DNA from 3 places in the Sporanaerobacter acetigenes DSM 13106 genome. Region 1 is predicted to be linked to each of the others. Evidence: a T-box and tRNA genes for the amino acid it is inferred to sense, from the RefSeq annotation. Region 1 holds a T-box; the other regions hold tRNA genes.
The links. A T-box is a leader RNA that pairs with one kind of tRNA and senses whether it is charged. The one in region 1 lies ahead of leuS (leucine--tRNA ligase), so its partner is inferred to be a tRNA-Leu.

Region 2: it has a tRNA-Leu gene. The T-box ahead of leuS (leucine--tRNA ligase) is inferred to sense a tRNA for this amino acid. The anticodon was not compared.
Region 3: it has a tRNA-Leu gene. The T-box ahead of leuS (leucine--tRNA ligase) is inferred to sense a tRNA for this amino acid. The anticodon was not compared.

What each region holds. Positions count from the first base shown of each region.
Region 1 is NZ_FQXR01000003.1:146,065-153,973, forward strand. Features, by position in the region: gene rffA (dTDP-4-amino-4,6-dideoxygalactose transaminase) at 1-674, opposite strand, end outside; gene BUA21_RS03045 (glucose-1-phosphate thymidylyltransferase) at 784-1,848, opposite strand; gene rfbB (dTDP-glucose 4,6-dehydratase) at 1,864-2,820, opposite strand; gene BUA21_RS03055 (L-threonine 3-dehydrogenase) at 2,941-3,897, opposite strand; gene leuS (leucine--tRNA ligase) at 4,039-6,450, opposite strand; T-box leader at 6,499-6,709, opposite strand; gene asnS (asparagine--tRNA ligase) at 6,759-7,909, opposite strand, start outside.
Region 2 is NZ_FQXR01000003.1:335,300-343,208, reverse strand. Features, by position in the region: gene BUA21_RS04050 (peptide ABC transporter substrate-binding protein) at 1-1,613, shown strand, start outside; tRNA gene BUA21_RS04045 (tRNA-Leu) at 1,667-1,751, shown strand; gene BUA21_RS04040 (YdcF family protein) at 2,027-2,611, shown strand; gene dinB (DNA polymerase IV) at 2,681-3,730, shown strand; gene BUA21_RS04030 (DRTGG domain-containing protein) at 3,755-4,123, shown strand; gene BUA21_RS04025 (ATP-binding protein) at 4,120-4,548, shown strand; gene BUA21_RS04020 ([Fe-Fe] hydrogenase large subunit C-terminal domain-containing protein) at 4,570-5,823, shown strand; gene BUA21_RS04015 (DRTGG domain-containing protein) at 5,836-6,168, shown strand; gene BUA21_RS04010 (PHP domain-containing protein) at 6,152-6,886, shown strand; gene BUA21_RS04005 (ATP-binding protein) at 6,893-7,435, shown strand; gene rsxC (electron transport complex subunit RsxC) at 7,615-7,909, shown strand, end outside.
Region 3 is NZ_FQXR01000006.1:115,894-123,802, reverse strand. Features, by position in the region: gene BUA21_RS07640 (peptide-binding protein) at 1-1,598, shown strand, start outside; gene BUA21_RS07635 (ABC transporter permease) at 1,703-2,665, shown strand; gene opp4C (oligopeptide ABC transporter permease) at 2,683-3,642, shown strand; gene BUA21_RS07625 (ABC transporter ATP-binding protein) at 3,658-4,635, shown strand; gene BUA21_RS07620 (ABC transporter ATP-binding protein) at 4,635-5,606, shown strand; gene BUA21_RS07615 (hypothetical protein) at 5,596-5,805, shown strand; tRNA gene BUA21_RS07610 (tRNA-Leu) at 5,946-6,029, shown strand; gene tig (trigger factor) at 6,193-7,482, shown strand; gene clpP (ATP-dependent Clp endopeptidase proteolytic subunit ClpP) at 7,509-7,909, shown strand, end outside.

The sequences.
Region 1 (7,909 bases):
GTGTATTTATCCACTTCTCCTCTAAAAAATTTAGCTCTATCCGTTCCTTTTTCCCTTATTATTTCTGCTCTTCTCACCAATTCTTCATCATTATTTATAAGTATTGCTCCACCTTCTCCACATACATAATTTTTAGTTTCATGAAAACTATAACAACCTATATCCCCGATAGTCCCAAGATATTTTTGTTTGTATTTTGAATTTACTCCTTGTGCCGCATCTTCTACAACCTTTAGATCGTTTTTCCTAGCAATATTCATTATTCTATCCATATCACAAGATACACCTGCATAATGAACAGGAAAAATTGCCTTTGTTTTATTTGTTATTTTTCGTTTTATATCTTCTGGATCAATATTTAATGTATCTTCCTCTATTTCTGCAAAAACTGGCACTGCACCTCTTAAAACTACTGCATTGGCAGTTGAAACAAAGGTATAAGATGGCATGATCACTTCATCTCCTTCTTTTAAATCCAAAAGAATAGCAGCCATATCTAACGCAGAACTACAAGATGTAGTAAGCAATGCCTTTTTAGTATTAAAAATTTCTTCTATAAACGTACTACATTTTTTAGAATAATATCCATCACCAGATAGTTTACCTCTGAAAATAGCATCTTCTATATATAATATTTCTTTTTTGGTCATATAAGGTTTATTAAATGGTATCATTTATCCCATCCCCTTTTATTCTATTTATAAATTTACATTATTAACCTACAAAATTAAGTAGCAAGAAGAAAGTTTTTTAATCTTCTCGCTACTAATATATTCTTTAAATCTACTCTAATATGACTAAGCTATTTTTAGCTAATAAAAATGAACTAACTTTTCTTAATTGGGTACTTTTTTTAATAACAGATCCCTTTTCTACGATACTCGAATCAATTATAGAATCAATATCTGAAATATTGGATTCATCTAGTATAATACTATTTTCAATTTGACAATTAGAGATAGAGACATTGTTCCCTAGTGATGTATAGGGACCTATATAAGAATTCTCTATCATAACACCATCTCCTATACTCACTGGTCCCCTAATGATACTATTTATTATTTTTGAATTTTCCTCAAGAATAATTTTACCAGAAATATCAGAAGATATAATCTCTCCCACTACATTCTCTTTGATACCAATAAGCCTATTCATATTTTCTTTTAGTATATCCTCAGGTGTCCCTAAGTCCTTCCAATCACCTTCTAATATATCATAAGTTACATTATAACTATTATCTAGTAGCCACTTTATAGCATCAGTTATCTCATATTCACCTCTCCAAGAAGATTTTATATTTTCACAAGCTTTAAATATACTAGAATCGAAAGCATATATACCAGTAATAGCTAAATTTGAAGGAGGATTTTTAGGCTTTTCAACTAAATCTACTATTTTCCCATTTAAAACATCAGCTACCCCAAATTGAGATGGATTTTCAACTTCTTTCAATAATATACTACAGTTTACATTTTCGGAATTAAATTTATCTAGAAACTTTTTTAAACTAAACTTATACATATTATCTCCTAAAATCATGATGAATTTTTCATTATCAATAAATTCCTTTGCCGAAACAACAGCATTAGCAAGTCCAATTGGTTTATCTTGATCTATATAAGTATATTTTATTTTTTCTCTTTTTTCGTAGAATCTTAATGCTTCATTAAAAGTATCTTCTTTTTGATTTGACAAAATTCCTATATCCACTATTCCTACTTCAACTAAGGAATCAATTATATAAAATAGTATTGGTTTATTTGCTATAGGAATGAGCTGTTTTTGAACAGAAAGAGTCACAGGCCAAAGTCTGCTACCCGTTCCACCACACAATATGAGAGTTTTCATAATATAATCACCTCTTTAATGAATAAGTTTGTTCCACCATTCTTCATTTTCCACATACCATTTTATAGTCTCATTTAAGCCATCTTTTAAATTATAAACAGGTTTCCATCCTATATTAGTATTATCTAATGCATATCTAAAATCATGACCTCGCCTATCACTTACAAACTCAATCTGCTCTTCTGATTTATTTAACAATTTCAATATCTCTTTCACTATATTTATATTGCTTCCTTCTTCCCTTGTGCTAATATTATATATCTCACCTGTCTTTCCCCTATCAATAACCATATCTATTGCCCTACAATGATCCACTACATGAATCCATTCCCTTATATTTTGCCCATCTCCATAAATAGGTAATTTCTCCCCCTTTATTCCCTTAATAGTCATCAGAGGGATGAGCTTTTCTGGAAACTGATATGGACCATAATTGTTACAACATCTTGTGATAACTACGGGAAATTTGTATGTCTTGTAATAAGAAAGGCAAAGCAAGTCAGCACTAGCTTTACTTGCAGAATAAGGATTGGAAGGATTTATTTGAGATGTTTCTGTGAAAACTCCATCTCTACCCAATGTTCCATAGACTTCATCAGTAGACACTTGAACAAATTTCTTTACTCCATACTTTTTTGCAAATTCTAATAAAGCATGAGTTCCTAAAGTATTTGTTTTAGTAAATATAAGTGAATCTTCTATACTTCTATCAACATGGGATTCAGCTGCAAAATTAACTACATAGTCAATTTTATCATCAAATAATTGTTGTAGTAGCTTTTGATCATTTATAGAACCCTTTACAAAACTATATCTTTTATCATCTAGCGAATCTCTTATATTATCTATATTGCCTGCATAAGTTAATTTATCTAGATTTATAACTTTAAAATCTCTATATTTGTTTAAAAAATATCTTGAAAAATTGCTCCCAATGAAACCAGCTCCACCTGTCACTAATATTTTTTTCAATTTCAACCACCATCCTATTTGTTTTCTAATACTATAGTATTTAATATGAATGATTTTGACATTGGCAATCAGGTAAAATAAAAAGTCTTAGTATTTCAACTAAGACTTTTTATAAAATATCTATTTATTTAGTTTTTCTTTTAATTTTTCTAACATATCAATAGTCATACTTGACAAATCATATTTCGGATCCCAACCCCATTCCTTTCTTGCTGCACTATCATCTAAAGAATCTGGCCAAGAATCTGCAATGGCTTGTCTAACTGGGTCTACATCATAATCCATTTCGAACTCTGGTATATGTTTCTTGATTTCAGCTGCAATATCTTCTGGTGCAAAACTCATAGCAGTTATATTGAAAGCATTTCTATGAATAAGTTTATCTGGATTTGCTTCCATCAAACTTATAATTGCATTAAGAGCATCTGGCATATACATCATGTCCATAAGAGTACCTTCTTGGATAAAGCTTGTGTACTTCTTTTGTTTCAATGCTTCATAGTAGATATGTACAGCATAATCTGTAGTTCCACCACCTGGCAATGTCTCATAAGAAATAAGTCCTGGAAAACGTACTCCTCTTGTATCTACACCAAACTTTTTATAGTAATAGTCACATAGCAATTCTCCTGCTACTTTTGTCACACCATACATAGTTCCTGGTCTTTGTATAGTATCTTGTGGTGTTTTATCCTTTGGAGTAGATGGTCCAAATGCAGCAATAGAACTTGGAGTAAATACAGCACAATTTTTTTCTCTTGCCACTTCCAATACATTGTATAGCCCATTCATGTTTATATCCCATGCTTGATTTGGTTTTTGTTCTCCAACTGCTGAAAGTAAAGCTGCCAAATGAACAATTGTATTTACTTCATGTTTTTTCACAACATCTGCAATTTGTTCAGCATTTGTCACTTCTACAATTTCGAAAGGACCTGACTCAATTACTTTTTCTTGACCTTCCTTCATTCTTCTACTACTAGCTACAACATTGTCATTTCCGTATATTTTTCTTAATTCCATAGTTAGTTCTGAACCAATTTGACCTAAAGCACCCGTAACTAAAATTTTTCTCATTACATCGCACCTCCAAATAATAGGTATACTTTTTTAATTAGCAATTCAATTATAACATATTTTCACAAATTCAAAAACTTAATTTAATTTAACAATCAAATATATATACAATAGTTTGAGACAAGGGAATTTATCCCCTGCCTATTTAACTACAATATTATATATTTTTCCTGGCACATATATTTCTTTAACTATATTTTTCCCCTCAACATATTTTCTCGTACCTTCGTTTTTCAAAACTTTTTCTCTTATAGACTCTTTTGTCTCGTCTATAGATATAGTCTCTTTCCCTCTGACTTTACCATTTATTTGTATAGCAATTTCAATTATCTCATCTACAATTTTATCCTTATCCCATTTTGGCCATGTAGCCTTGTGTAACATACCTCCTAAATTTAATCTATCCCACATTTCTTCAGTAATATGTGGTGCTACAGGATTTAACAAAATAAGATAGGTTCTCATATCTTCATGGGTCATCTTGCCTATACTATTGAATTCATTTAATAGTGACATAAGAGCTGCTATAGCAGTATTGAACTTAAGATTTTCATAATCCTCTGTTACCTTCTTGATAGTTTTGTGGATACTGGTTTCTAGCTCTTTAGAACAGTCGTCACCTTCTACAACAATATCTTGTAATCTCCATACTCTTTCTAAAAATCTTCTACATCCTTTAACTCCGTTTTCTGACCAAGGAACACTTTTTTCAAAGTCCCCAATAAACATTTCATAGGTTCTCAATGTATCTGCGCCATATTCATTGACTATTTCATCTGGATTAATTACATTTCCTCTGGATTTTGACATTTTTTCATTATTTTCTCCAAGTATCATACCATGAGAAGTTCTCTTTTTATAAGGTTCTGGACAAGGAACTACTCCTAAATCATATAAGAACTTATGCCAAAATCTTGAATAAAGTAAATGTAATGTAGTATGTTCCATTCCACCATTGTACCAATCTACTGGTAGCCAATAATCTAATTCTTCTTTACTTGCCAACTCGTTTTCATTGTGTGGATCTATATATCTTAAAAAATACCAAGATGAACCAGCCCATTGAGGCATAGTATCTGTTTCTCTTGTAGCCTTCCCGCCGCATTTAGGACAAGTTGTTTCTACCCAATCTTTCATCTTGGCAAGAGGTGATTCTCCATTGTCTGTAGGTTCGTAGCTTTCAACTTCAGGCAACAAAACAGGCAATTCTTCTTCTGGAACAGGCACCCATCCACATTTTTCACAATAAACTAGTGGTATAGGTTCTCCCCAGTATCTTTGACGAGAAAATACCCAGTCTCTCAATTTATAATTTATTTTTCTCTCTCCAAGACCTTTTTCTTCAAGCCAATCGCTCATCTTCTTTTTAGCTTCTTTAACTTCTAAACCATTTAAGAAACCTGAATTTATCAATATTCCTGATTCAGTATCTGTATATGCGTTTTCTTCTACATTTCCACCAGCTACAACTTCTACTATTGGAAGACCAAATTTTTTCGCAAATTCCCAATCTCTGCTGTCATGGCTAGGTACCGCCATAATAGCTCCCGTACCATAACTTATAAGTACATAATCAGAAATCCAAATAGGAATTTCTTTTCCGTTAGCTGGGTTTATGGCTTTTAATCCTTTTATTTCGACACCAGTTTTTTCTTTAACTAATTCAGTTCTTTCAAAGTCAGATTTTTTGCTACTCATCTCCTGATAAGTTTTTAACTCATCTAAGTTTTTAATTTCATTTTTATATTTTTCTATTAATGGATGTTCAGGTGCTATAACCATATAGGTAGAACCATACAATGTATCTGGTCTAGTTGTAAAAACTCTCAATTTGTCATCTGTTCCACTGATTTGAAAATCTACTTCCATTCCTTCAGATTTACCTATCCAGTTTATTTGTTGAGTTTTTACTCTTTCAATATAGTCTACTGTATCCAAATCATTTATAAGTCTATCTGCATATTCAGTGATCTTAAGCATCCATTGGTTCTTAACCTTCCTTACAACTTCTCCACCACATCTCTCACAAGTACCATTTACAACTTCTTCATTTGCCAAACCTACTTTACAAGAAGTACACCAGTTTATAGGCATTTCTTGCTTATAAGCAAGACCTTTTTCAAACATCTTCAAAAATATCCATTGAGTCCATTTATAATACATTGGATCTGTAGTATTTATTTCTCTTGACCAATCAAAAGAAAATCCTATGGACTTAAGTTGATTTTTAAACATCTCTACATTTTTTTCTGTAACAACCTTTGGGTGAATTTTATTTTTAATTGCAAAGTTTTCTGTAGGAAGTCCAAAAGCATCCCAGCCCATTGGATATAGAACATTGTATCCTTCAAATCTTCTTTTCCTTGCAACTATGTCTAAAGCAGTATAAGGTCTTGGATGACCTACATGTAGTCCTTTCCCAGAAGGATAAGGAAATTCTATCAACGCATAAAACTTAGGTTTAGACTTATCTGTACTAGTCTTAAAAACTTCTTTTTCTTCCCAAATATCTTGCCATTTCTTTTCAATAACATTCGGATTGTACTCAGTCATTTTTCAAACCTCCTCATATTTTTAAAGATAAAAAAACCTTTCGCCTATATTAGAGACGAAAGGTTTACTCCGCGGTACCACACTAATTGGAAGATTTCATCTTCCCACTTTAAAATATAACGGCTTGCAACCGGTCAAAGCTACTATTTTCACTTTGACAACTCAGAAACGAGTTCAGTTTTAGCTAATACTGTTTTTCACCACCCAACAGTTCTCTTTAAATAGCTCTAAACCTACTACTTTTCTTCAATGTCTATATATGATTTTCCTGTATTATACCAAATTCAAAATATAAAATCAACAATATTTTAAAATTCTGCTGAATTAACTGTCCTTGGGAAAGGTAACACATCTCTAATATTGGTCATACCAGTTATATACATTATAGCTCTTTCAAATCCAAGTCCATAACCTGCATGTTTAGTTCCACCATATTTTCTCAATTCTAAATACCACCAATATGCTTCCTTATCTAGTCCCATCTCATCCATTCTTCTTTCCAATACATCTAGTCTTTCTTCTCTTTGACTTCCTCCAATTATCTCCCCTATTCCAGGTACAAGTAAATCCATAGCTGCAACAGTTTTTTCATCATCATTTAATCTCATATAAAAAGCCTTTATATCCTTTGGATAATCTATGACAAATACTGGTTTCTTAAATACTTTCTCAGTTATATATCTTTCATGTTCTGTTTGTAAATCCATTCCCCATTCTACAGGATAATCAAAAGACTCCCCTGATTTCTTTAAAATATCAACTGCTTCTGTGTATGTTATACATCCAAAATCAGAATTTACTACATTTTCTAATCTTGCAAAAAGTCCTTTATCTACAAAAGAATTAAAAAACTCCATTTCTTCCCTTGCGTTTTCCAAACAATAGCTTATAACATATTTCATCATGTCTTCTGCCAAATTCATGTCATCTTTAAGATCAGCAAAAGCAATTTCAGGTTCTATCATCCAAAATTCTGCCGCATGTCTTGCAGTATTGGAATTTTCCGCCCTAAAAGTTGGCCCAAAGGTATATACATTTCTAAAAGCTAGTGCATAAGCTTCTGCTTCCAACTGACCACTAACTGTTAGATTTGTCTCTTTCCCAAAGAAATCTTCTTTAAAATCAACTTTTTTGTTTTCATCTAATGGCAGATTTTCCAAATCCAAAATAGTTGTTCTAAACATTTCTCCTGCTCCTTCAGCATCACTTGCTGTAATTATAGGAGTATGAACATAGACAAATCCTCTTTCTTGGAAAAATTTGTGTATTGCATATGCAGCTAAACTTCTCACTCTAAATACTGCAGAGAAAGTATTGCTTCTAGGCCTTAAATGAGCTATTGTTCTCAAATATTCAAAAGAATGTCTTTTCTTTTGCAATGGATAATCATTGTTAGAATAACCTTCTACTGAAATATTAGTCGCTTTAATTTCAAAAGGCTGTTTAGCTTCAGGAGTTG
Region 2 (7,909 bases), 190 kb from region 1:
GTGATGAACCAGAATATGGGGGAGAAGTGGTAGTACCTATTACGACAATTAAATCATTAAATCCTCTTTTAAGTGAGAATGCAAGTTTTTATAATTTTAGCAAATTAATTTTTGAGAGCTTGTTTCAATTAGATAGAAATTTAAATATAGAAAATTGTCTTGCTGAAGATTACTCAATAAGAGATGAAGGAAAAACTGTAGATATTAGACTTAAAGATGATGTGTATTGGCATGATGGGGAGAAGTTTACAGCAGATGATGTGGTTTTTACTATAAATACTATTAAATATGGAAGTGGTGAATCGGCTTATAAAGATTTGATACTTAATGGAATAAAACCTTTCAGTACTTCTGATATAAGACATATTTTAAATGTGAAAATAATAGATGATTACAATTTAGAGATATATTTTGACAGAGCTTATAGCAATGCACTAGAAATTTTGACTTTTCCAATCATACCTAAACATCAATTTACAGGGAAAAATGAGAAAGCTTCATATATAAATGCTTTAAGTGCTGAAGAATACAATCCAATTGGGACTGGACCATATAAATTTAATCAATATGAAAAGCTTAAAACTATAAAATTAGTTGCTAATGAAGAATGGTGGAAGGGAAGACCCTATATTGATACAATTGTTGGCAGAGTGCTAGATGATGAAGAATTGTCTCTTACAGCTTTTGAAACAGGGCAAGTTGATTTGGCCAATACTGTTGATGTTGATTGGGAAAAGTATACACAAAAGGACAGAGTAAAAATATATGAATATGTTTCACAAAATTATGAGTTTTTAGCTTTCAGTTTCAAAAATAAAATATTTGCTGATGAAAGTGGATTAGCTATAAGAAAGGCTATTGCCTATGGAATAGATAGACAAGCTATAATTCAAAAAGTATATTTAGGTCACGCTACACAAACTGATTTGCCTATACATCCAGATTCTTGGCTACTTAATCAAGAAGCTAGCATATATGGCTACAACAAATCGAAGGCCAAAGAAGTATTAGATAAAGCTGGATGGATAGATAGAGATGGGGACGGAATATGTGAAGATGAAAATGGAAACAAACTTTCCATAAGGCTATCTACAAATTCCTACAACCCATTGAGATTTAAAACTGCAGAGATGATAGCAGAAAATTTAAGACAAATAGGAATTGAAGTGATAAAAGATTATGCTGAAGAAATTCCTGACAAGCTCACTGAAGAAATGATAGAAAATGATTGGGAAACATTTAGAGGAAAGTTAGATAGAGGAAATTTTGATGTAGCCTTGTTGGGATGGCAATTGTCCAGCGTCCCAGATTTGTCTTTTGCTTTTCATTCATCCCAAATTCAATATGGAACCAATTTCATCAGATATCAAGATGAAGAGATGGACGAATTGTTGGTAGAAGCCTTTAGTGCTCCTGATAGAGAAATGAAAAAGAATGCCTATGACAAATTGGAAACTAAAATAGTTGAAGAATTGCCCTATGTGAGTCTTTTTTTTAGAAATAAAGCTTTGCTTTTAGACAAAAAAGTAAAAGGAAATATAGAACCACAATTTTACAATATATACGACAATATTGAAGAATGGTATATTCCAAAGAAATATCAACAAAAATAACTGTTGATAAATTGCCAAAAATCATTATAATATATAGTGGATATGTTAAAATTGCAGGAGTGGTGGAATTGGCAGACACGTACGTTTGAGGGGCGTATGGCAATAGCCTTGAGGGTTCAAATCCCTTCTCCTGCACCACTAAGAAATAAAAAGACGTTTAATTGCTAAAATTAATTAGCAGTTAGACGTCTTTTTTATAATAAATAGAAAAGTTCTAGTTTTCCTTAGAAATTTTGCTTCTTCTGCAAGATATAAGCTTGTGTACTAGGATATTAAAAGATATAATGAAATTTATAAATTATATGCTAATATAGTATTAAGCGTATATATAATAAGAATAGGGAGATATTTATAGGATTTGGTTTTTGATCATCTTAATTACTGGAACAATCAAAAAAGAAAGGAAAAAGCAAATGAAGAAAATAACACTTAAAACAATAACTACTTTGGCATTAATAGTATTGGTATCTTTTTTTATTGTTGAAGTCTTGATGATTGTTGAAGGAAGTAGGAAAACAGTAGATAAGGTTGATTATGTTATAGTTTTGGGAGCTAGACTTTATGGAGAAAAACCTTCACCGGCACTATTGGAAAGACTTAAATTTGCAAAAGAGTATTTAAGTGAAAATAAAGACGTAAAAGTAATAGTATCAGGTGGACAAGGTATGGATGAGGATATATCAGAGGCACAGGCAATGAAAAAATACTTAGTAGACAATGGAATTGACAAAGATAGTGTAATCATTGAAGATAAATCTACTTCTACTTTTGAGAACCTACAATTTAGCTTGGAAAAAATTAAGCAATTAGATGATAAAGAAAATGTAAAAGTTTTACTTGCTACCAACAAATATCATATATTTAGAGCAAAGTTCTTGGCTAAAAGATTGGGTATGATTCCCTATGGATTGCCTGCAAAGACCCCCATATCAATTGTTGTTCCACAATATATAAGAGAGTATTTTGCAGTGATAAAGTCAATCTTTTTTGATAAGTGAGTTTAGTAAAATCAATTTTTTAGTGTCTTGGAATAGGAATTTAGCCAATAAATACTAAGGTGTGATTTTATGAATAGTAGTACTATCATTCATGTGGATATGGATGCGTTTTTTGCTTCGGTAGAACAAAGAGATGACAAGAAACTTAAAAATAAGCCTGTGATTGTGGGAGGTAGTTTGGAAAATAGAGGGGTAGTCTCTACTGCTTCTTATGAGGCGAGAAAATATGGGGTTCATTCTGCTATGTCTATAGCTATGGCGAAAAAACTCTGCCCAGAAGCGATATTTCTTCCGGTAAATATGAAAAAATATAAAGAAGTTTCAAGAAGCATAAATGATATATTTAGAAGATATAGTCATACAATAGAACCTGTTTCTATAGATGAAGCTTTTATTGATATAACGGGGAAAGAACCTTTAAGTACAGCAATGAATATAAAAAGAAATATAAAGGATGAATTGGATTTGACAGCTTCTGTAGGGATATCCGTAAATAAACTTTTGGCGAAAATTGCATCTGATACAAAAAAGCCAAATGGTTTGACTATCATTAAGGAAGAAGAAGCAGTAGCTTTTTTAAAGCCACTTTCTTTGAGAAAATTGTGGGGAATAGGGCCCAAAACAGAAAGGGAACTGAACAAATTGGGGATATACACCATAGGAGATCTTCAAAATTATGATGTAAACGTATTGATTGATAAATTTGGCAAGAGAGGAGAGGAACTTTTTGAGTTTTCTATGGGAATTGATAATAGACCCGTAGAAATGAATATTGCTAGTCAATCAATTGGTGAGGAAGAAACTTTTGTTAAAGATACTTTAGATATGGAGTTTATGTACGCAAAGTTGCAAGAATATTCGCTAAACATTTCCTACAAATTGGAGCACAAAGGTTTCTTGGCAAGAACCATAACTGTAAAGCTTAAGTATGAGGATTTTTCAACTGAAACTAGGAGCATTACATTGAATATTCCTACAGATGAATATGAAACTATATATGAAATAAGTCTTTTTATATTTAGAAATAAGTTTTCACTAAATAAAAGGATTAGACTGCTGGGAATTACAGTTTCAAATTTTATTTATCCAAATGATCCGCTTCAATTAAGTTTACTATAAAATAAGTTTTGAGGAGGTGTCTACTTGAAATTAAGAGAAATTCAAGAGATATTGGAGGCAAAGGTTATAGTTGGAGAAGAATATCTAGACAAAGAGGTTTTATATGCTTTTAGTTCAGACTTAATGAGTGATGTGTTGGCTTATGTGAACGAGGATACTGTACTGCTTACGGGTCTTAATAATCCGCAAGTTATAAGAACTGCTGAAATGATGGATTTACCTGCCATAGTTTTTGTAAGAGGCAAGTTTCCTAGTAGTGATTTAATTGAGTTAGCTAAAAACAATAAATTAACTGTATTGTTTACTACGGATACCATGTATACAGCATCTGGGAAACTTTATAAAAGTGGCTTAGAAGGTATAAAAATAAAGGAAGGATCGATAGAAAAATGAGTCATAGTATTATTAAATTAGAATATGAAATATTGGAAAACGATTTTTCTAGGGCAGGTGAAGCATCTAGCAATATGAAAAAAATGCTTACTCATTTAGGCATAAATTCTAAAATAATTAGAAAAGCTGCTATAGTTACTTATGAAGCGGAGATGAATATTGTTATTCATTCAAAGGGAGGTAAGATTTTTGTGACAGTATCTCCAGAATGTATTGAGGTTTTAGCTAAAGATAAGGGCCCTGGAATCAAGGATTTAGATTTAGCGATGCAAGAAGGATATTCTACAGCACCTAATGATATAAGAGAACTAGGATTTGGGGCAGGTATGGGTTTACCCAATATGAAAAAATTTTGCGATGATTTTCAGATATTATCTAGTGAGGGGAATGAAACATGTGTCAATATGAAGATTTGTTTAAAATAAAAAAGATTGGGTGGTATAGAGATGAAAAAATATATTCATTCGGTATTGTTGAATGAAGATAAGTGTATAGGTTGCACTCATTGCATGAGACGTTGTCCTACAGAAGCTATAAGGGTTAGAAACAAAAAAGCTCACATCATCAAAGAAAGATGTGTTGACTGTGGAGAATGTATAAGAGTATGTCCCAGTCATGCTCAAGATTCAATAACAGACAGTTTGGATAAATTAAAAGAGTTCAAGTACAATATTGCTATTCCTGGGATTACACTATATGGACAATTTAGTTCGAAAACAGATATGAACAAAGTATATGAAGGCATAAAAATGCTAGGATTTGATGATGTCTTTGATGAAGGAATAGCGGCTGATATACTTTCCGTAACAATAAAGAATATGATAAAAAACGACAATTTGCCTAAACCCATTATTTCTTCTTTTTGTCCAGCGGTTTTAAGGCTTATACAGGTAAGATTTTCTTCTCTTATTGACAATATAATAACTGTAGAATCAGCTATGGAAGTCGCTGGAAGGATAGCAAAAGATATGGCTATGAAGAAATATGGATATGAAAAAGAAGAAGTTGGTGTTTTTTATTTGACACCTTGTCCAGCAAAAGTGACTAGTATAAAAAATCCCATAGGAATAAAGGATTCTTCTTTGGATGGTGCTATAGCTATAAATAAAATTTATGGGGAAATAGTTAAAAAAATGAAGGGTGTGAAAAATACTCATGAGTATGAAAGAGCTACTCCAGGTGGTATAGGCTGGGCTCGAGTTGGCGGCCAAAGTTATTCCATTGATGTGGACAATTATATTGCAGTAGATGGTATAGAAAATGTCATGAATATTTTAGAGGAAATAGAGTTGGGAAAATTGGATGGAGTAGTGTTTTTTGAAGGGCTTGCCTGTGTAGGGGGATGTGTAGGAGGTCCTCTAAATGTGGAAAATCCTTTTATAGCTAAAAGTATTATAAGAGAGTTGTCAACCAAAGCTACGGAAAAAGAATATAAATCATCAATATATACAGAAGATGAGCATATAGACTATTATTTAAAAAATGAATTTATAAATTGGACGGAAAATATTGAGCCTAAAGGAATATTAACTCTTGATGATGATATACAAAAAGCCATTGAAAAACTTGAAATGATAGAAGAAATATTAGATTTTCTTCCAGGTCTGGACTGTGGGTCTTGCGGTGCTCCTACATGTAGAGCTTTGGCAGAAGATGTAGTGAGAGGATTTGCCAATATAGAAGATTGTATTTTTAAATAGGGGGTAATATTTATGAAATTAAAAAAAATAAAAGAAAGTTTAAATTTAGAGGTAATTGCTGGATACAGTGAAGAAGACAAGGAAGTTGAAGGCGCATATATAGGGGATTTGCTGAGTGTAGTCATGTCTAGTGCAAATGAAAACAATATTTGGATAACTATACAAACTCATTTAAATATCATAGCAGTGGCTACTCTTGTTGGTACTTCATGTATCATTGTAGCAGAAGGTATGGAAATAGACGAGGAAACCATAAAAAAAGCCAATGAAATAAATATGCCACTATTTAGAAGCAATTTAAGTAGTTATGAAATAGCTTGTAAATTAAATGAACTGGGTATCTAATATGGATTATAGCATAGATCTTCACATACATTCAGCCTTGTCTCCTTGTGCATCTCGTGATATGACTCCCAACAATATTGTAAATATGGCCTATATAAAAAAACTTGATATTATATCTATTACAGATCACAATACAATGGAAAACATAGAAAGTATCATGAAATTAGGTGAAGATAAAAACATACTTGTTATTCCAGGAATTGAAGTGACCACAAAGGAAGAAGTGCACGTTCTTTGTTTTTTTGAAGACGTGAAAGATGGATTAAAATTTTCTCGAAGGATTTATGATAGCTTACCTTATATAAAAAACAAAGAAAAGTTTTTTGAAGAGCAACTGATACTTGATGTTAAAGATGAAATTGTAGGCAAATTGGACAAATTACTTATAAGTAGATGTTCATATACTATTGATGAAGTAAACAAATTTGCAAGTTTGAATAATGGAGTTATGGTACCTGCTCATGTAAATAGAATGTCTTATAGTATCATATCTACTCTTGGTTTTATACCAGAAGAACTTCAAATTGCAACTATTGAAATATCTTCTCAAGGAGATTTGCGAAAAATGCAAAAATTCATAGATTTGTCCAGGTATAAAAAGATTGTAAATTCAGATGCTCATGATTTATATAATATCAGTGAGGCTGAAAATTTTATTGAGATAGATAAATTGACAAGAGAAGAAGTGATAAAATATTTAAAAGAAAAAAAGAGGTAGATAAAAGTGAAGGAACTTTCTCTCCATGTATTGGATATAGCAAGAAATTCCATAGAAGCAGGTGCAAATATAGTATCTATAAGAATAGATGAAAATTTAGAATTGGATTTATTGACAATTGAGATTGAGGACAATGGAAAGGGAATAGACAGGGAATTGATAGAAAAAGTAACAGATCCATTTTTTACTACGAGGAAGACTAGAAGCGTAGGATTAGGATTGGCTTTGGCAAAAGAATCTGCTATTCACTGTGATGGAGATTTTAAGATTGAATCTGAAAAGGGAAAAGGAACTAAAGTTATATTTTCTTATAGATACAGCCACATAGACAGAGCACCTTTGGGAAATATGGGTCAAACTATTATGACTTTAATAAGTTTTGATGATGATATAGAAATTTTATACAAGCATATGTATAATAATGCTAAATTTAATTTCGATACACGAAATGTAAAAAAAGTGTTAAATGGTATAAATATCAACGAATCTAGAGTCCTCATATGGATAAAAGACTATATAAATGAAAGCATTTTCATGTTGTATTCTTAAACATTATTTGTTATTTTTAGTGCAAAAAAGCATATATTATGTACAACAAAGGCTATAAATGTTATAATAGAGATAATTCAATATAAAAGACCCATTTAAAGACAATTGGGTCTTTTATATTAGAGAGATATTATACCTAAATTGTATAATTATTAACAATAAATAAAGAGGTGGGAAGGATGAAACTAGATAATTTGACTTTTAAAGGAGGAGTTCATGTTCCGCACAATAAGGAATTGACATCGGGAATTCCCCTAAAAAGCGCAAAAGAGCCAGAAATGGTAGTTATACCTTTGCAACAACATATAGGAGCACCTTGTGAAGCTTTAGTCAAGGTTGGGGATGATGTAAAGGTAGGACAAAAAATTGGACAAGCAAAAGCTTTTGTTTCTGCTCCAATACATTCAAGCGTTTCAGGTACTGTTAAAAAAATAGCTCCTATGGTTTCACCAGTAGGTATGACTGTCAATTGCA
Region 3 (7,909 bases), on a different contig from region 1:
GGAAAGTAGAAGAAAAAGAGGCTTCAAACAATCCTGCAAGAAGCAGAGATGGAGCAGCAGACACATTAGTAGTTGGTACTCATGAAGCAAAAGGTGATTTTTTGCCAGGGTATTCATCTGAAGTTTATGATTCATATGTAGCAGATTTAGTTTTTGATGGTCTTTTTGGTAATGATAAAGAAGGAAACCCAACTCCATCTGTAGCAAAAGATTGGGAAATATCAGAGGATCACAAGACGTATACATTCCATTTGAGAGACGATGTTAAGTATACTGATGGAGAAACTCTTACAGCAGAAGACGTTAAATTTACTTATGAATTTTTAGCTGATCCAACTTATGATGGACCACGTAGTTCATATGCAATGAATCTAGTAGGATATAAAGAATACAATGAAGGCGATGCAAAAGAACTTGCAGGAGTTAAAGTTATTGATGATTATACAGTAGCTTTTGAATTCCAAGAAGCATTGGCAACAAATATTTGGGACTGTGGTATGGGAATTTTACCAAAACATATCTATGATTTTGAAAAAGGAGATACTGCTTCTCTTAAACAAAAAATGTCAGACCCGATTGGTTCAGGTCCATATATTTTGAAAAAATTTGAACCAAAACAATATGTAGAATTTGAAGCTAATCCAAATTACTTTTTAGGTGCTCCAAAGGTTTCACATTTAATAATGAAGTTTACTACTGTAGAAACTCAAATGTCAGAACTTGAAAAGGGAACAATAGATGTTCAACTTAGAGTTCCACCAAAAACAGAAAACAAAGAAATAATTGATGGAACAGGATTTATAAATATTAATGAATATCCTGACAATGGATACTCATATATGGGATGGAATTTAAGAGATCCAAGACTTGCTGACAAGAGAGTACGTCAAGCATTGACTTATGGATTTAATAGACAACAATTTGTTGATGTATACTATGGAGGAAATGCTCAAGTATGTAATGTGCCAGTATCTCAAGTATCATGGGCATATACAACTGATATAAACGAATATCCATATGATCCTGACAAAGCTATAGCTCTTTTAGAAGAAGCTGGATGGAAACCAGGAGCAGATGGAATTAGAGAAAAAGATGGTATGAAGCTATCCTTTGTATGGGATACTTATACAGATAGTAAATATGTTGAAAGTTTAATTCCAATGTTAAAAGCTGACTGGGAAAAGATTGGTGTTAAAGTAGAGCCAAACTTGATGGAATTTGGTGCATTATCTGAAAAAGTATATGATAAACAAGAATTTGATATGTACAATATGGCTTGGTCATTAAGTATAGATCCTGATGCTTTTGAATTGTTCCACAGTTCAATGGCTGTTCCAGGAGGATTTAATGCAGTAGGATTTATAAATGAAGAAAATGACAAGTTACTAGAAGCAGGAAGAAAAGAATTTGATCAAAATAAACGTGCTGAAATTTATCAAGAATGGTGTCAACTTATGAATGAGGAATTACCATATATGTTCTTAACTCAAAACTTATCATGGGATGCAATAAATGAACGTGTTCAAAACTTTGACACTTCACCATTCCAAGATTGGACAAGTAGAGATGTTCTATTAAATGTTGAATTAGCACAATAATTTTCAAGAGATCAATGAAAAAAATTATACAGTGTAAACCCGGTTGGTGTTGCCGGGTTTACATTGTATAAGGGTAAACTTTAGAGCATTAAAGGAGGGAAACTATGCTAAAGTATATATTAAGAAGATTATTGCACATGATACCAGTAATACTCATCATATCAATAGTTATATTTGGAATAGTAAAAATGGCTCCAGGAGATCCCGTTGGAACAAATCTAGATCCTAAAGCAACAGCAGAACAGAGAGCTGCAGAACGTGCTAGACTTGGATTGGACAAGCCACTGCCTGTTCAATATTGGAATTGGCTAACAAGATCAGTAAAAGGCGATTTTGGTGATTCTTATATATATAAGAAACCTGTCAGCGATGTTGTACCAAATTTTATTTGGAATAGTTTTCTTTTAAATATTGTAGATTTTATATTGGCATTTTTGATTTCAATTCCTATTGGGATAATTTGTGCTGTAAAACAGTATTCGAAAACAGATAATTTCTGGACAGTATTTTCAATCATAGGTATATCTATGCCATCATTTTTCTTTGGATTGTTGCTAATCTATATATTCTCAGTTAAATTGAATGCTTTTCCTATAAATGGTATGGTTACTCCTGGGAAAAATGCTGCTGGCTGGGCTCATATAAAAGATGTAATGCATCATATATTTTTACCGGCTCTTGTATTAGTTATAGGAAGTATGGCAAGTTTAGTTAGATATACAAGGACAAGTATGCTTGAAGTAATAAATCAAGATTATATTCGTACTGCAAGATCAAAAGGTCTTTCAGAAAAAGTTGTAATATACAAACATGCATTCAGAAATGCTCTTATACCAATAATGACCATTATAGGATTTTGGATTCCAGGACTTTTTTCTGGAGCGGTTATATTAGAGACTACATTCGTATGGCCTGGAATTGGGAATGTTATGATGGATGCTATTAGTGCAAGAGATTATAACTTGATTATGGCATTGAATATGTTCTTTGCTTTACTAACTTTACTTGGGAACTTGTTAGCTGATATTGGCTATGCCTTAGTAGATCCAAGAATTAAGGTTGAATAGGGAAAGGAGGGTATTAAGTGACTGAAAAAAGCATGAAAAATAAAACTGAAAACAAAGCTCCCAATAAGAACAACAATTTAGATAATAAAGATGCAAAAGAAGAAGAACAAGTAATACTTACTCCTTGGAAGCTGGTTAAAAGGAAGTTTAAAAAGAACAAGGTAGCAGTAACGGGTATGATAATCTTTATTATTATGGTGCTCCTTGCATTGCTTGCACCAGTACTAACACCTTATGATCCATATGCAATGGATTTTTCGCAGGTAAATCAAGCACCATCTAAAACACATTTATTGGGAACGGATGAGCTTGGCAGGGATTATTTGACTAGAATATTATATGGTGGAAGAGTTTCAATGAAGGTTGGACTTTTTGCCGTAATAATTGAGATACTAATAGGTGCACTTGTTGGTGGTCTTGCTGGATACTATGGCGGATGGGTAGATAACTTACTCATGAGAATAGTTGAAATATTCATGGCATTTCCATTTTTACCAATAGCTATTACTATTTCAGCAGTTATAGGGCCAGAAGTAGCACCCGAAAAGAGAATGTATATAATGATGTTTATAATAGGTTTGTTGAGTTGGGGTGGACTTGCCAGAATGATCAGAGGGCAAATACTATCCCTTAGAGAACAAGAATTTATACAAGCTGCAAAAGCTTTAGGTATCAGAGATAGTAGGATCATATGGAAACATTTAATTCCAAATACATTGGGATATATAATAGTTAGTGCTACACTAGGAATGGCTGGAGCCATAATGAGTGAAGCAGGACTATCTTTCCTTGGTCTTGGGGTGACACCACCTGTTCCTACTTGGGGCAACTTGGTTCAAAATGCTAGGGACATCTATGTGTTGAAGAATCGTGTTTGGTTATGGTTGCCACCAGGAGTTGCTATATTCTTTGCAGTAATGAGTATCAACTTGTTTGGTGATGGACTAAGAGATGCAATTGACCCTAAGTCTAAATGATAGGAGGATAGAAATATGGGAAATCTGTTAGAAGTACAAGATTTGAAAACCTACTTTTATACTGATGATGGAGTAGTTAAAGCTGTTGATGGTGTTAACTTTTCAGTAGAAGCTGGAAAAACTATAGGAATTGTAGGAGAATCTGGTTGTGGCAAGAGTATAACAGCTATGTCAATATTACGTCTAATACCTGATCCTCCAGGAAGAATAGTTAGTGGGAAAATAATGTTTAATGGTGAAGATTTGACTAAAGTTTCTGATGAACAAATAAGGCATATTCGTGGAAACGATATCTCAATGATATTTCAAGAACCTATGACCTCTTTAAATCCAGTATTTACTGTTGGATTTCAAATCATGGAAGCATTGATGCTTCATCAAAACTTAGATGAATCTGAAGCTAAAAACAAAGCTATTGAGATGTTAAAACTTGTAGGAATACCTAGAGCAGAAAAAATAGTTGATGAGTATCCACATCAACTTTCAGGAGGAATGAGACAGAGAGTCATGATAGCTATGGCAGTTTCATGTCAACCAAAACTCTTAATTGCCGATGAGCCTACAACTGCTTTAGACGTGACTATTCAAGCGCAAATACTTGAACTTATGAATGACTTAAAAAGTAAATTAAATACATCCATAATGCTTATTACCCACGATCTTGGTGTAGTAGCTGAGATGTCTGATCACGTAGTAGTTATGTATTCAGGAAAAATAGTGGAGGATGCCCCTGTTGATGAATTGTTTAAAAATCCTAGACATCCTTATACAATAGGTCTAATGAATTCAATACCTTCTCTTATTGAAGAAGGCAAGAGACTTGAAAGTATTAGTGGTTCAGTACCAAATCCATTGTATTTGCCAAAAGGCTGCTATTTTCATCCAAGATGCAAATTTGCAACAGATGAATGTAGAAAAGGTCAGCCAAGTTTAAGGGAAATAGCACCTGGGCACAAAGTCAGCTGCTTTAGAGCAGAGGAGGTGACTAAATAATGAGTGAAGTAATATTAGAAGCTCAAAATTTAAAAAAATATTTTCCAATATATAAAGGTGCTTTTAGAAGAAGAGTAGGAGATGTAAAAGCTGTTGATGGTGTTTCACTTTATATAAAAGAGGGAGAAACATTAGGACTTGTAGGAGAATCTGGATGTGGAAAATCTACTACTGGGAGAACAATATTGAGATTGTTAGATGCTACTGAAGGTACCGTTACCTATAAGGGACAAGATGTTTTAAATGCTTCAAAAGATGAAATGAAAAAACTTAGAAGAGAAATGCAGATAGTATTTCAGGACCCATACAGCTCATTAAATCCTAGAATGACAGTTTCTGAAATAGTAGGAGAATCATTAGTTGAACATGGAATATACAAAAAAGGAAAAGAACTTGATGATTATGTAGTAGAAGTAATAACTAAATGTGGTCTTGCAAAATATCATATAAATAGATATCCTCACGAATTTTCAGGAGGACAACGTCAACGTATAGGAATTGCAAGAGCATTGGCATTGAATCCATCATTTATAGTTGCTGATGAGCCAGTTTCTGCCCTTGACGTTTCTATTCAATCACAAGTTATAAACTTATTGAATGATTTACAACATGAACGTAAAATATCCTATTTATTTATATCTCATGATTTAGGTGTAGTTAAATATATAAGCCATAGGATAGGAGTAATGTATTTGGGAACACTAGTAGAATTAGCTGATAAAAAGTCACTATTTGACAATCCAAAACATCCTTATACTCAAGCATTACTATCAGCAATACCAGTGCCAGACCCAACAAAGAAAATAAATAGGATTATACTAAAAGGTGACATACCAAGTCCTGCAAATCCACCATCTGGATGTAAGTTCCACACACGTTGTATGTATGCAAAAGATATTTGCAAGGAACAAGCACCAGAATTTAGAAATTTAGGAGGAGAACATTTTGTGGCGTGCCACTTTGCCAAATAGGCAATCTATTAGAGAAAGAGAAGAAGAAATAAAAAGATCAGTAGATAAAAAAAATGAAGAAGAACCTTTTGAATTTACAAAGACAGATATTTTAGCAATGATAATTGCAGCATTTCAAATATTGTTACCGATAATGCTAATTGGAGTAGGAGTTTTTGCACTTTTTACGTACTTGTTTACTACGTATTTTATGAAGTAAATATCACTTTAGATATAGCAGAAATTTATGAAAAATAGAGTTGCAAAATATATTGCAGCTCTTTTTTCTAAAAAACAAAAAAAATTATTGACAACTAATATATAAATGTTATAATAATAAAGTAGTTTAAAGCTTTATATGCGGGAGTGGCGGAATTGGCAGACGCGCTAGACTTAGGATCTAGTGTCATTGACGTGGGGGTTCAAGTCCTCTTTCCCGCACCATAAAAACCAGTGGTTGTTCCATTGGTTTTTTTCATAATACATAATATAAGAATATTTAATTAAAGATGCATTTGATATACATATTTTATATGATATAATTTTATGGTATAATGAGTTAGCTATATGGGAAATAAATAAAAAGATAACGAGGAGGAAAAGATAGATGAACTCTGTTTTAGAAAAAAAAGAAAACAACAAAGCTACCTTTACAATTGAGATAGGTGAAGATAAATTTCAAGAAGCAGTTCAAAAAGCATATCTAAAAAACAGAAGTAGATTCAATATACCTGGATTTAGAAAAGGTAAAGCACCAAGAAAAATAATTGAAATGAATTATGGTGAAGGTGTATTTTATGAAGAAGCATTAAATATTATATTACCAGATGCATATGAAGAAGCGATAAAAGAATTGTCTCTTGAACCAGTAGATACTCCAGATGTAGATATTGAACAACTTGAAAGTGGCAAACCTGTTATATTTAAAGTTGAAGTAACTATAAAACCTGAAGTTAAATTGGGTGAGTACAAGAGTATAGAAGTAGAAAAAGTAGAGTATAATGTTACAGATGAAGATGTTGAAGAAGAGTTAAAAAATATTAGAGATATGAATTATAGACTTGTAGATGCCTCAGACAGAGAAGCAAAAGAAAAAGATGTTTTAAATATTAATTTTGAAGGATACTTAGGGGAAGAAAAGTTCGAAGGTGGTTCAGCAGAAAATCAAGAATTAGAAATAGGTGCAGGGAGATTTATTCCTGGATTTGAAGAACAACTTATTGGAAAGAAAAAGGGAGATTTAGTTGATGTAAAGGTAACATTCCCTGAAGATTATTTTGAGGAAAATCTAAAGGGAGAAGAAGCTCTTTTTAAAGTAACTATCAATGATATTAAAGAAAAAGAATTTCCAGTTCTTGACGATGAGTTTGCAAAAGATGTCAGCGAATATGACACATTAGAGGAATTTAAAAATAGTATAAGAGAAAGACTAGAAAAAGAAGCAAAAAATAAAGAAGAAATGGAAAGAGAAACTAGTGTTATAAAAGCACTTGTAGAATCATCTGAAGTTGATATTCCACAAGTTATGATAGATAATCAAATTCAAAATGAGATAGGAGAATTTGACTATAGATTGAGATTGCAAGGACTTTCAATTGATAGGTATTTTGAGCTTACAAATAGTAGTATAGAAGACTTAAAAGAGCAAATAAGACCAAATGCTGAAAATAGAGTTAAAAGTGACTTAGTACTTGAAGCAGTAGCAAAAGCTGAAAATATTCAAGCTTCAGATGAAGACCTTGACAAGGAATTAGAAAGAATGGCAGTAGAGTATAACCATGAAGATGTAGAAAAGTTCAAACAAGATATGAAATTGGGAGATTTAGAATACCTTAAAGAGGGTATAATGAGAGATAAGACAATTGAATTTTTAATGTCAAATGCTAAATTTATTTAATAAGCATTGAGTAGGAGGGGTATGATATGGCTTTAGTTCCAATTGTAGTCGAGCAAAACAATAGAGGAGAAAGATCTTACGATATTTACTCTAGGCTACTAAAAGAAAGAATAATATTTCTTGGCGAAGAAGTAAATGATATAACTGCCAATTTGGTAGTTGCACAGTTGCTATTTTTAGAAGCAGAAGATCCTGATAAAGACATTCAGCTTTATATAAATAGCCCAGGTGGTTCTATAACTTCTGGATTTGCCATTTATGATACAATTCAATATATAAAACCAGATGTTTCAACTATATGCATAGGAATGGCAGCAAGTATGGGTGCATTTTTGCTTGCTGCAGGGGAAAAAGGTAAGAGATTTGCACTGCCAAATGCAGAAATAATGATACATCAACCACTAGGTGGTATGCAAGGTCAAGCAGA